DNA from 2 places in the Luteibacter sp. 9133 genome. Region 1 is predicted to be linked to the other one. Evidence: predicted binding sites of a transcription regulator. Region 1 holds the regulator's gene; the other holds the start of a gene.
The links. The regulator FliA, encoded in region 1, starts transcription of late flagellar genes. The targets are predictions, from matches to a motif close to TAAAGTTTNNCNNNCNNNGGCCGATAA.
Positions count from the first base shown of each region.

Region 2: FA87_RS04990 (HD-GYP domain-containing protein) is a predicted target of FliA. The motif match lies at 1,823-1,849, and genes of this name have one in related genera.

Region 1 covers NZ_JUHO01000001.1:3,177,258-3,182,216, reverse strand. The annotation lists gene flhF (flagellar biosynthesis protein FlhF) at 1-1,359, shown strand, start outside; gene FA87_RS13800 (P-loop NTPase) at 1,430-2,305, shown strand; gene FA87_RS13795 (RNA polymerase sigma factor FliA) at 2,302-3,033, shown strand; gene cheY (chemotaxis response regulator CheY) at 3,087-3,488, shown strand; gene FA87_RS13785 (protein phosphatase CheZ) at 3,499-4,140, shown strand; gene FA87_RS13780 (chemotaxis protein CheA) at 4,148-4,959, shown strand, end outside.
Region 2 covers NZ_JUHO01000001.1:1,160,565-1,165,523, reverse strand. The annotation lists gene FA87_RS04995 (GGDEF domain-containing phosphodiesterase) at 1-506, opposite strand, end outside; gene FA87_RS04990 (HD-GYP domain-containing protein) at 503-1,750, opposite strand; gene msrA (peptide-methionine (S)-S-oxide reductase MsrA) at 1,943-2,617, shown strand; gene hutU (urocanate hydratase) at 2,740-4,410, opposite strand; gene FA87_RS19740 (hypothetical protein) at 4,495-4,923, opposite strand.

The DNA of each region.
Region 1 (4,959 bases):
AAACGCTTCGTAGCCCCCGACATGCGCCAGGCCATGCGCCAGGTGCGCGACGAGCAGGGCCCGGATGCCGTGATCCTGTCGACCCGTCGGCTGGACGACGGTATCGAGATCATCGCGGCGCTGGATTACGACGAAGCGCTGGTGCGTGAAGCCGGCTTCGGTGTCGATCTTCCGCCGCGCGAGCGCGAGGAAGCGCCGATCCGCGCGCGCCGCGACAACGACTTCGCCGCCCGCATCGATCAGGCCAAGGCCGCGACCGCCGCCGCTGTCGAACGTGTGACGCGCGGTGCTCCGGCGCCCGCCGCTCCGCAGGTCGCGAATCCGAATGCGCCACAGCGTCAGTCGAGCGCCGCGCTCGCCGCCAGCGTCGCCGATGTGGTGCGCGCCGCGACGGTCGCCCCGAACCACAACGCGAACAGCGACGCCGCCGTCAATGGCGTGCGTGCCGAGATCAACAGCCTGCGTGAGATGCTGGAAGTGCAGTTGTCCACGCTCGCCTGGAATCAGATGGACCGCGACCAGCCGCTGCGCGCCCGCGTGCTCCGCGAGATGACCCGCCTGGGCATCGACGGCGACGTGGCTCGCGCGCTCTGCGCCGAGCTGCCGCCGGGCATGACCGCCGAGCAGGCCCGCTACCTGCCGCTGGGCATCCTCTCGCGCAACATCCGTACCAGCGGCCGCAACGCCGATACCGCCGGTAGCGCCGTCACCGCTCTGGTCGGCACGACGGGCGTTGGCAAGACCACCACCATCGCCAAGCTCGCGGCGCGTGCGGTGCTCCGCCACGGCGCCTCGAACGTCGCGCTGATCAGTGCCGACCAGTACCGCATCGGTGCGGGCGCCCAGCTGGAACATTACGGCCGCCTGCTCGGCGTGCGCGTCTACAACGCCCACGATGCACAGAGCCTCCGCAACGTGCTGCTCCAGCTGCGTGGCAAGCACACCGTGCTGATCGACACCGCCGGCCTGGCCGGTAACGACCCCAAGCTCCAGCAGCAGTTCGACACCCTGCGCGCGATGACCGAGGTGCGTGTCTGCCTCGTGCTTGCCGCGAACGCGCAGGCGCAGGCCATCGACAACGCGATCCGTGCCTACGCGCCGCTGGCGCCGCAGACCGCGATTCTGACCAAGCTCGACGAGGCCCCGCTGATCGGCGGTGCCCTGTCGGCCGTCATCCGCCACGGACTGCCGCTGGACTACACCACGGATGGCCAGCGCGTGCCGGAAGACATCGCCTCCGCGGATGCGCGCAAACTCGTCTGCCTGGCCGCTCAACTCGTCAAGCAGCGCACCGACGAACCGGACGACGCGATTCTCGCCGACCGTTTCGGCTTCTCCACCGCGCCAGCCATCGCCTGACACCGGGAACTGAAGTAACGTGACCACGGCATCCGCATCCGCACACCCCTTCACGGCAGTGAATTCCTTCATGAACACACACGTCGATTCCACCCAGGCTGCTGGGCTCAACTGGCTCGCCGACCGTCGTCCCACGCGCAGCATCGCGGTGGCGGGCGGCAAGGGCGGCGTGGGCAAGACCACGGTGGCGGTCAACCTCGGCATGGCGCTCGCGATGGGTGGCCGTGACGTGGTCCTGCTGGACGCGGATCTGGCCATGGCGAACATCGACGTGCTGCTGGGCCTGCAGCCCACGCGCCATCTGGGCCACATGCTCGAAGGCGAGTGCCGCATCGAGGACCTGATCCTCCACGCCAACCACGGCCTGAAGGTGATCCCGGCGACCTCGGGCGCGCGCCGCATGGCGCAGCTGCCGAATATCGAGCACGCCGCCGTGATCCGCGCCTTCGACGAATACCCGGTCGCCCCCGAATATCTGATCGTCGACACCGCCGCCGGCATCTCCGACAGCGTGTCGATGTTCGCGGCAGCCTCCGACGAAGTGGTGGTCGTGGTCTGCGACGAGCCGGCCTCGCTGACCGACGCCTACGCGCTGATCAAGGTGATGAGCCGCGAGTTCGACGTGAACCGCTTCCGCATCGTCGCCAACATGGTCCGCCATGCGCAGGAAGGCCGTCAGCTGTTCGAGAAGCTGGCCCGCGTGACCAACCGCTTCCTGGACGTGTCCCTGGATTTCATGGGCATGGTTCCGCACGACGAGTACCTGCGTCAGGCCATCCGCCGTCAGGCGGCCGTGGTCGACGCCTGGCCGAGCAGCCGCTCGGCGGTGGGATTCAAGAATCTGGCCCGGTCGGTCGATACATGGGGTGAACCCGAACCCCGGGTGCAGGGTCGCATCGGCTTTTTCGCCGAACGGAACCACATGGGGGGAGGGCTGCCGCTGTGAGTGTCGCTAGCGAATACCTTGAAATCACTAGAGTTCCAGCGGATCAACTGGTTAAAACGCATGCACCCCTGGTGCGCCGGATCGCCTATCACCTGATGGGCCGCCTGCCGCCAAGCGTGGACGCGAATGACCTCATGCAGGCCGGAATGATCGGACTGCTCGAGGCCGCAAGAAATTACTCGCCGACTCGCGCGGCCAGCTTCGAGACCTATGCGGGCATCCGCATTCGTGGCGCCATGCTGGACGAACTGCGCAAGACGGACTGGACCCCGCGCTCCGTCCACCGGAAGTTGCGCGAGGTGGCTGAAGTAACGAGGCAGATCGAGAACGAAACGGGTGGCGACGCCGAAGACGCGGAAGTGATGAAGCGGCTGGGCATCGACGCCATGGAGTACAACCAGATTCTGGCCGACGCGGCGAGCGCGCGGTTGCTGAGCCTCACGGCGCCGGAAGGCGACGAAGGCGCGGCGATCGACGTCGCGGACCCCGACGCCTCGGGCCCGGAAGGCAACTTCGAGAAGAACGGCCTGCGCGACGCGCTGGCGCAATCGATCGACGGCCTGCCGGAACGCGAGAAGCTGGTGATGTCGCTGTACTACGATGAAGAGCTCAACCTGAAAGAAATCGGTGTGGTACTGGGTGTGAGCGAGTCGCGCGTGTGCCAGATCCATGGTCAGGCCCTGATTCGCCTGCGTGCACGCATGACGGGTTGGAAAGACAAGCAGTGACGGCATCGCGGTGCCGTCGCCGGTAAAGAAAAAGCACGTGGCGGAGAGCAGTTTTGGACAAGAACATGAAGATCCTCGTGGTGGACGACTTTTCCACCATGCGGCGCATCGTCAGGAATCTCCTGGTCGAGTTGGGTTTCACCAACACGCTCATCCAGGAAGCCGAAGACGGTAACGCGGCGCTCGCGTTGCTGCGCTCGCAGCCGATCGACCTCGTCGTCACCGACTGGAACATGCCCAACATGACGGGCATCGACCTGCTTCGCGCTATCCGCGCCGATGCCGGTCTGAAGTCCTTGCCGGTGCTGATGGTGACCGCGGAAAACAACCGCGATCAGATCATCGCCGCCGCGCAGAGCGGTGTTAACGGCTACGTCGTCAAGCCTTTCACGGCGGTCACGCTGAAGGAAAAGCTCGACAAGATCTTCGAACGACTCGCCGCGGCTGCGGGCTAAGGGAATAACGATGAATACGATGCTCTCCCCCGGCCAAGAGGTCGTCCCCGAACTGCGCGAGCTGCTCGAGGCCGACGACGGCGCCGCCTTCGAAAAGGCACTCGACAACCTGATCCGCAGCCGCGAGCAGCACCTGTTCCTGGCGCTGGGCCACCTTGCGCGCGACCTGCACGAATCCGTGCGCCGCCTCGCTTCCGACATTTCGACCGACGGCGTGCCGGGCAACATGAGCGATGCGCGCAAGCATCTGCGTGACGTGCTGGAAATGAGCTCGACCGCCGCGCACCGCACGCTGGACTTCAGCGAAAAGCTGCGTCCGCAGGCCCAGGCGCTGGCGAAGCAGGCCGACGAAGTGCTCGTGCTCGATCACGCCGATCCGGCGTTCGGCGCCAATGCCACGGCGCTTGCCGTGCGCGTGGGCGATTTCGCGCAGAGCTGCGACATCGGCCTGGGCGAAATGGTCGAAGCCCAGTCGTGGCAGGATCTTTCCGGTCAGCGCGTGGCGCAGGTCGAAGCGTTCATGGCCAAGGTCGAGTCGTCGCTGGTCGAGCTGGTCCGTCTGACCGGCTCGCTCGCGGGCGGCAATGCGCCGGCCGCGGACAAGGTCAGCCAGGACGAGGTGGATCGCCTCCTCAGCGAATTCGGATTCTGAGCCCGCTATGAGCGTGGAGCTGGACAACGAGCTGCTCAACGTCTTCCTGATCGAAGCGCGCGAACTGCTCGAGAGCCTGGGCGAGCAGCTCGTGGATCTCGAAGCGTCGCCGAACGACACGGAGCTGCTGAACGCGGTCTTCCGTGCGTTCCACACCGTGAAGGGCGGTGCGGGCTTTCTTGGGCTCAATCCCATGGTGGAGCTGTGCCACCGTGGCGAAGATCTTCTGAACGAAGCGCGTAACGGCACGATCGTGCTCAACGCCGCCTTCATGGATGCGCTGCTCGAGTCGCTCGACCTGCTCAACGACATGATGCGCGCCGCCGATGGCGGCGTGCCGATCGAGCCCGCGCCGCGTTCGCTGCTCGACCGGCTGCTGATTCCCGGTCGTGCCGTATCCGCGGCTCCCGTTGCCTTGGCGGTACCGATCTCTTCGCCGGTCGCGGCACCTTCCGCGCCGAAAGCGTACGACCCGATCGAAGATGAATTCGAGGCGATGCTCGACGCCGCGCGCACCGACCGTGCGCCGGCACCGGCCTCGTCCGCGACGATCAACGATGACGAGTTCGAAGCGCTGCTCGATTCGTTGTACGGCACGGGGGCGCCAGGCGCGGACAGCGCAGCTGTTTCCGCATCGGCACCGACGCCCGCACCCGTGGTCGCTGCCGCACCGTTGCCGTCGAACAACGACGCGATCAGCGACGACGAATTCGAAGCCTTGCTGGATTCCCTTCACGGCACGGCAGCGCCGGGTGCGGTCGGTGGTGCGGCGCCTGTTGTCGCATCCACGCCTGCGCTCGCCGTGGTTCCCGTCGCTGC
Region 2 (4,959 bases), 2.0 Mb from region 1:
TCGCGTAACTCGCCGTAGAGGATTTCTACCGGTGTCACGTCGGGCTTGTAGATGGCGAAGGCCTCGCCGATGCGCAGGGCTTCGTCGTGCGCCAGCTCCGCGCGGCGATACAACCAATCGGCGGTCACACCATGCTCGGGATGGATGGCCACACCGACGACGGCGCGACCGTGCCAGGGACGCTCACCCTGCATCAGCGGGCCATCGAACGCGCCGACGATGCGGGTCGCCGCAAGCAACGCGTGCGTGCGGTTACGCACCATCGGAAGAACCACCACGAACGTGTCATCTCCCGCCACGAAGACGGTGTCGACATGGCGTACGGCATCGACGATGCGTTCGCGCGAGGCCAGCATGATGTCGCTGCCGAAGTCGTAACCGAAACGCAGTTGCGCCTCGCGCATACCTTGCAGACGTACGATCAGGACGGCGCACGGGCCGGCATCCGGTGACGACCGGTCGAGAATCGACTGGACCGCCGGCAGGATGTAAGCCCGTTCGCTCATGCGACGAAGTACTCGCGCGGATCGATACCGTGCGAACCGGCTGGCAAGGTGCGGAGAATCTCACGGCGCACCAGATCCACCTGGCGCATGAGATCGACGATCAGGAAATCGTCGAGCGCGCTCTTGTCGGGCCGGGAGAGAATCGCGACGCGCGGCTGCAGGCGGCGCGACTGGTTCTGCACCATCACGATGGCCACCTCACCGGTGTTGAGTTCGACCAGCGTCCCCGTGGGATAGACCCCCAGGCAGGCCTGGAACTGTTCGACCAGCTCGCCCTGGAATTCGCGGTCGCGGCCGGCGTACAGCTCGCGTAAGGCGACATGCTGCGACACGGCCGAACGGTACGGACGCGGCGTCGACATCGCGTGGTAGGTGTCGATGATCGCGGCCATACGCCCGGCGAGCGGAATGGCGGTGCCGGCCAGTCCCGAGGGATAGCCGGTACCGTCGTAACGTTCGTGGTGGGTGAGCACCATGTCGCGCACTTCGTTGTCGACGACACCGGAGTGATCGAGGATGGCGACGCCTTCATTGACGTGCTGACGTGCGAGGCCCCATTCATCGTCGTTCAGCGGTCCGTCGCGACTAAGCAGTTCCTCAGGCAGCTGCGACTTGCCGACATCCATCAGCAGGCCGCCGGCGGCGAGACTAACGATAGCGTCGCTTTCGAAGCCCATGTGCCGCCCGAAGGCCGCGGCGAGCGTGCTGCAGCCGATCGCGTGCTGATAGGTGTAGCCATCGCGCCGCCGCAGGCTTTCGATCCAGAAGAACGCGTCACCACTGCGCAGCACACTCTCGACCATGGGGCGCACCGCGTTCTCGACAGCCTGCGGCTCGACCGGCCGACCATGCCGCAAGTCGTCGACCATGCGCGTGGCGAACTCGGCGACGGTGTCGAACGCCTCTCTGGCGCGCGGCATCTCATCGTCGAACGAGGCCGTGTCGGTATACGCGTGTCGACTGACCAGACGCAGGCTCGCCGCAGCACGCGGTGCGGGGGTGGCAACGGCCTTCGGCGCGATGCGCTGCGGGGTGAACCGGCTGTCGGGGACGACCTGACGGTGCATGTCCACGAAGACGTATTTGCAGAAACGACTGAGCGACTCGATGTCCTCACGGGACTCGATGGGCAGGCCCTGCAACGGAAAGGGCGTGTCGGACCAGTCACAGTCCAGGCGACTGACATACATGCCGACCTCCAGGTCGGACACGAAGACACGTCGCTCCACTAAATCGTACGCCACGTTTCCCCTCGCTCCTTTAGCCACGCTGGCCGAATACGCGCACGACTCTAGCGTGTTGCGCGTGTCGATGGCTTATCGGCCCTGCACCCCGATTCTGTAGGTACAGAGTTGTGAAGGCGGCCTTCACGCCGTGTCAGGTTTTCCCGGGTACACCGGTCTGGTCTATCAGGTCATGTCGACCGGGAGAAACTCATGCCGCGCCTTTCCCTGATCCCCGCTCTGCTCCTCGCCCTCACCGCCTGCTCGGCCGCTTCGGCGCGCGACGAGGGTGTCCGCCTGCCCACCCCCACCGTCGATGCCGCACCGGCCGCTGGCGACGCCACCGCCGTCTTCGCCGGTGGGTGCTTCTGGGGCGTCGAGGGCGTGTTCCAGCACGTCCGCGGCGTGAAAAGCGTCCGCACCGGCTACTCGGGTGGTGACGCCGCCCACGCCAATTACGACGATGTCAGCGACGGTGATACCGGACACGCCGAATCGGTGAAGGTCGTTTACGATCCGGCACAGGTGTCGTACGGGCAGCTGCTGCAGGTGTTCTTCTCGGTGGCGCAGGATCCGACGCTGCTGAACCGGCAGGGGCCCGACTCGGGCACGCAGTACCGGTCGGCGATTTTCTATGCGACGCCGGAGCAGAAGAAGGTGGCGGAGGCGTATATCGCCCAGCTGACCGCGGCGCACGCGTTTTCGTCGAAGATCGTGACGGAGGTAACGCCGTTTAAGGGCTTTTACCTCGCGGAAGACGAGCACCAGGACTATATGCGTCTGAATCCGGACGCGATGTACATCGCAATCAACGATCGGCCGAAGGTGCTGGCCCTGCAGCGCATTTATCCGGAGCGGTACGTGGCCGGCTGGGCCAACGGCCGCTGAGAACCCGCAATCTCGTGTAGGAGCGCGCCCTGCGCGCGATAGCCGGGTCGCGCGCGTGGCCATATCCGGGTCGCGGAGCGCGATATCCGGGTCGCGCGCAGGCGCGCTCCTACATCTTGGGGTTAGATCATGGGCAGGTTCAGGCCCTGCTCCCTTGCGCAGGCCACGGCATCCTCGTAGCCCGCATCCGCGTGACGCATCACGCCGGTGCCGGGGTCGTTCCACAGCACGCGGGCCAGCCGCTTGTCCGCCGCCTCGCTGCCGTCGGCCACGATCACCACGCCGCTGTGCTGGCTGTAACCCATGCCGACACCGCCGCCGTGGTGCAGGCTGACCCAGGTCGCCCCGCCCGCCACGTTGAGCATCGCGTTGAGCAACGGCCAGTCGCTGACCGCGTCGCTGCCGTCGCGCATGGCTTCGGTTTCCCGGTTCGGGCTGGCGACCGAGCCGGAATCGAGATGGTCGCGGCCGATCACGATGGGCGCCTTCAGTTCGCCGTTGCGCACCATCTCGTTGAAGGCGAGCGCCAGCCGGTGCCGCTGCCCCAGACCCACCCAGCAGATACGCGCCGGCAGGCCCTGGAAGCTGATCCGCTCGCGCGCCATGTCCAGCCAGCGGTGCAGATGCGGATCGTCGGGAATCAGCTCCTTCACCTTGGCGTCGGTCTTGTAGATGTCTTCCGGATCGCCTGACAGCGCGACCCAGCGGAACGGCCCGACGCCGCGACAGAACAGCGGTCGCACGAAGGCGGGCACGAAGCCGGGGAACGCGAACGCCTCGCTCAGCCCCTCGTCCTTGGCCATCTGACGGATATTGTTGCCGTAGTCGAAGGTCGGCACGCCCTGCCGATGGAAGGCGAGCATGGCCTCGACATGACGGCGCATGGACACCTTGGCGGCATGGGCGGTGCCGGTCGGATCGGCCTTACGGCGCTCGAACCATTCCTCGACGGTCCAGCCGGACGGCAGGTAGCCGTTGACGGGGTCGTGGGCGCTGGTCTGGTCGGTGACGGCATCGGGACGGACGCCCCGGCGTACGAGCTCCGGCAACACGTCGGCCGCGTTGCCCAGCAACGCCACGGACACGGCGCGGCCTTCCTTCGCGTAGCGATCCAGCCGCGCTAGCGCGTCGTCCAGGTCGCTGGCCTGCTCGTCCACGTAGCGCGTCTTCAGGCGGAAATCGATGCGGCTCTGCTGGCATTCGATGGTCAGCGACGAGGCGCCTGCCAGAGAGGCGGCGAGCGGCTGCGCGCCGCCCATGCCACCAAGGCCCGCCGTCAGAATCCAGCGACCGGCCAGCGATCCGCCGTAATGCTGACGCCCCATCTCGACGAACGTCTCGTAGGTACCCTGCACGATGCCCTGCGAGCCGATGTAGATCCATGAGCCGGCGGTCATCTGGCCGTACATCATGAGGCCCTTGCGGTCGAGCTCGTTGAAGTGCTCCCAGTCGGCCCACGCCGGCACCAGGTTGGAATTGGCAAGCAGCACGCGCGGCGCGTCGGGGTGCGACGGGAACACCCCGACCGGCTTCCCTGACTGGATCAGCAGCGTTTCGTCGTCGCGGAGTTCGCGCAAGCTGCGCAGGATGGCGTCGAAGCATTCCCAGTTACGCGCGGCACGACCGATACCGCCGTAGACCACCAGTTCCGCCGGGTTTTCCGCCACCTCGGGATCGAGATTGTTCTGCAGCATGCGGAACGGCGCTTCCGTCAGCCAGCTGCGGCAGGTCAGTTCGGTGCCGCGCGGCGCGCGGATGGTGCGGGTGGTGTCGATGCGCGTGACAGCCGTCATCGGGATGCTCCGGAGCTCGGGGAATCCCGGATTATGGGCGCGCCGCGCCACCACCCGCCAGCGGCGGCGCAGCAAAGCCGGCGCTTACTGGCCGCTGGTGGACGGTCGCGACGGGGCGACGGCGCCGCGGTTGGAGGGCGTGGTCTCGTACTTGCGCGCGGCCGAATCCTGCTGCGCGCGGTTCAGTTGCTGCTGGCTGCGCTGTGCGTTGTCCAGCTGGTTGCGCATGGCCGGGTCAGTCGTATTGGTCCGCTGGATCGCCGTGTTGTTCTGCTGCAGCTGCTGGCGCACATTGCTCTGGTTCTGCGCGTTCTGCAGCTGCTGACGATCGACCTGACGCTGAAACTGCGCCGTCTGCGACGGCGTGGACACCACCGCGCGGGGAGGCGGTGTCGCAGCCGGAGCGGCCGCGGCGGGCCGGGCGGGCTTGGCGGGCGGGGTTTGCGCGGCCGCAAGCGCGGGCACGGCGACGAACAGCACCGACAGCAAGATGTTGCGTGATGAATTGGTCATGAGAGTCCGCCATGATGGTAGGTATTGATTAGCTCA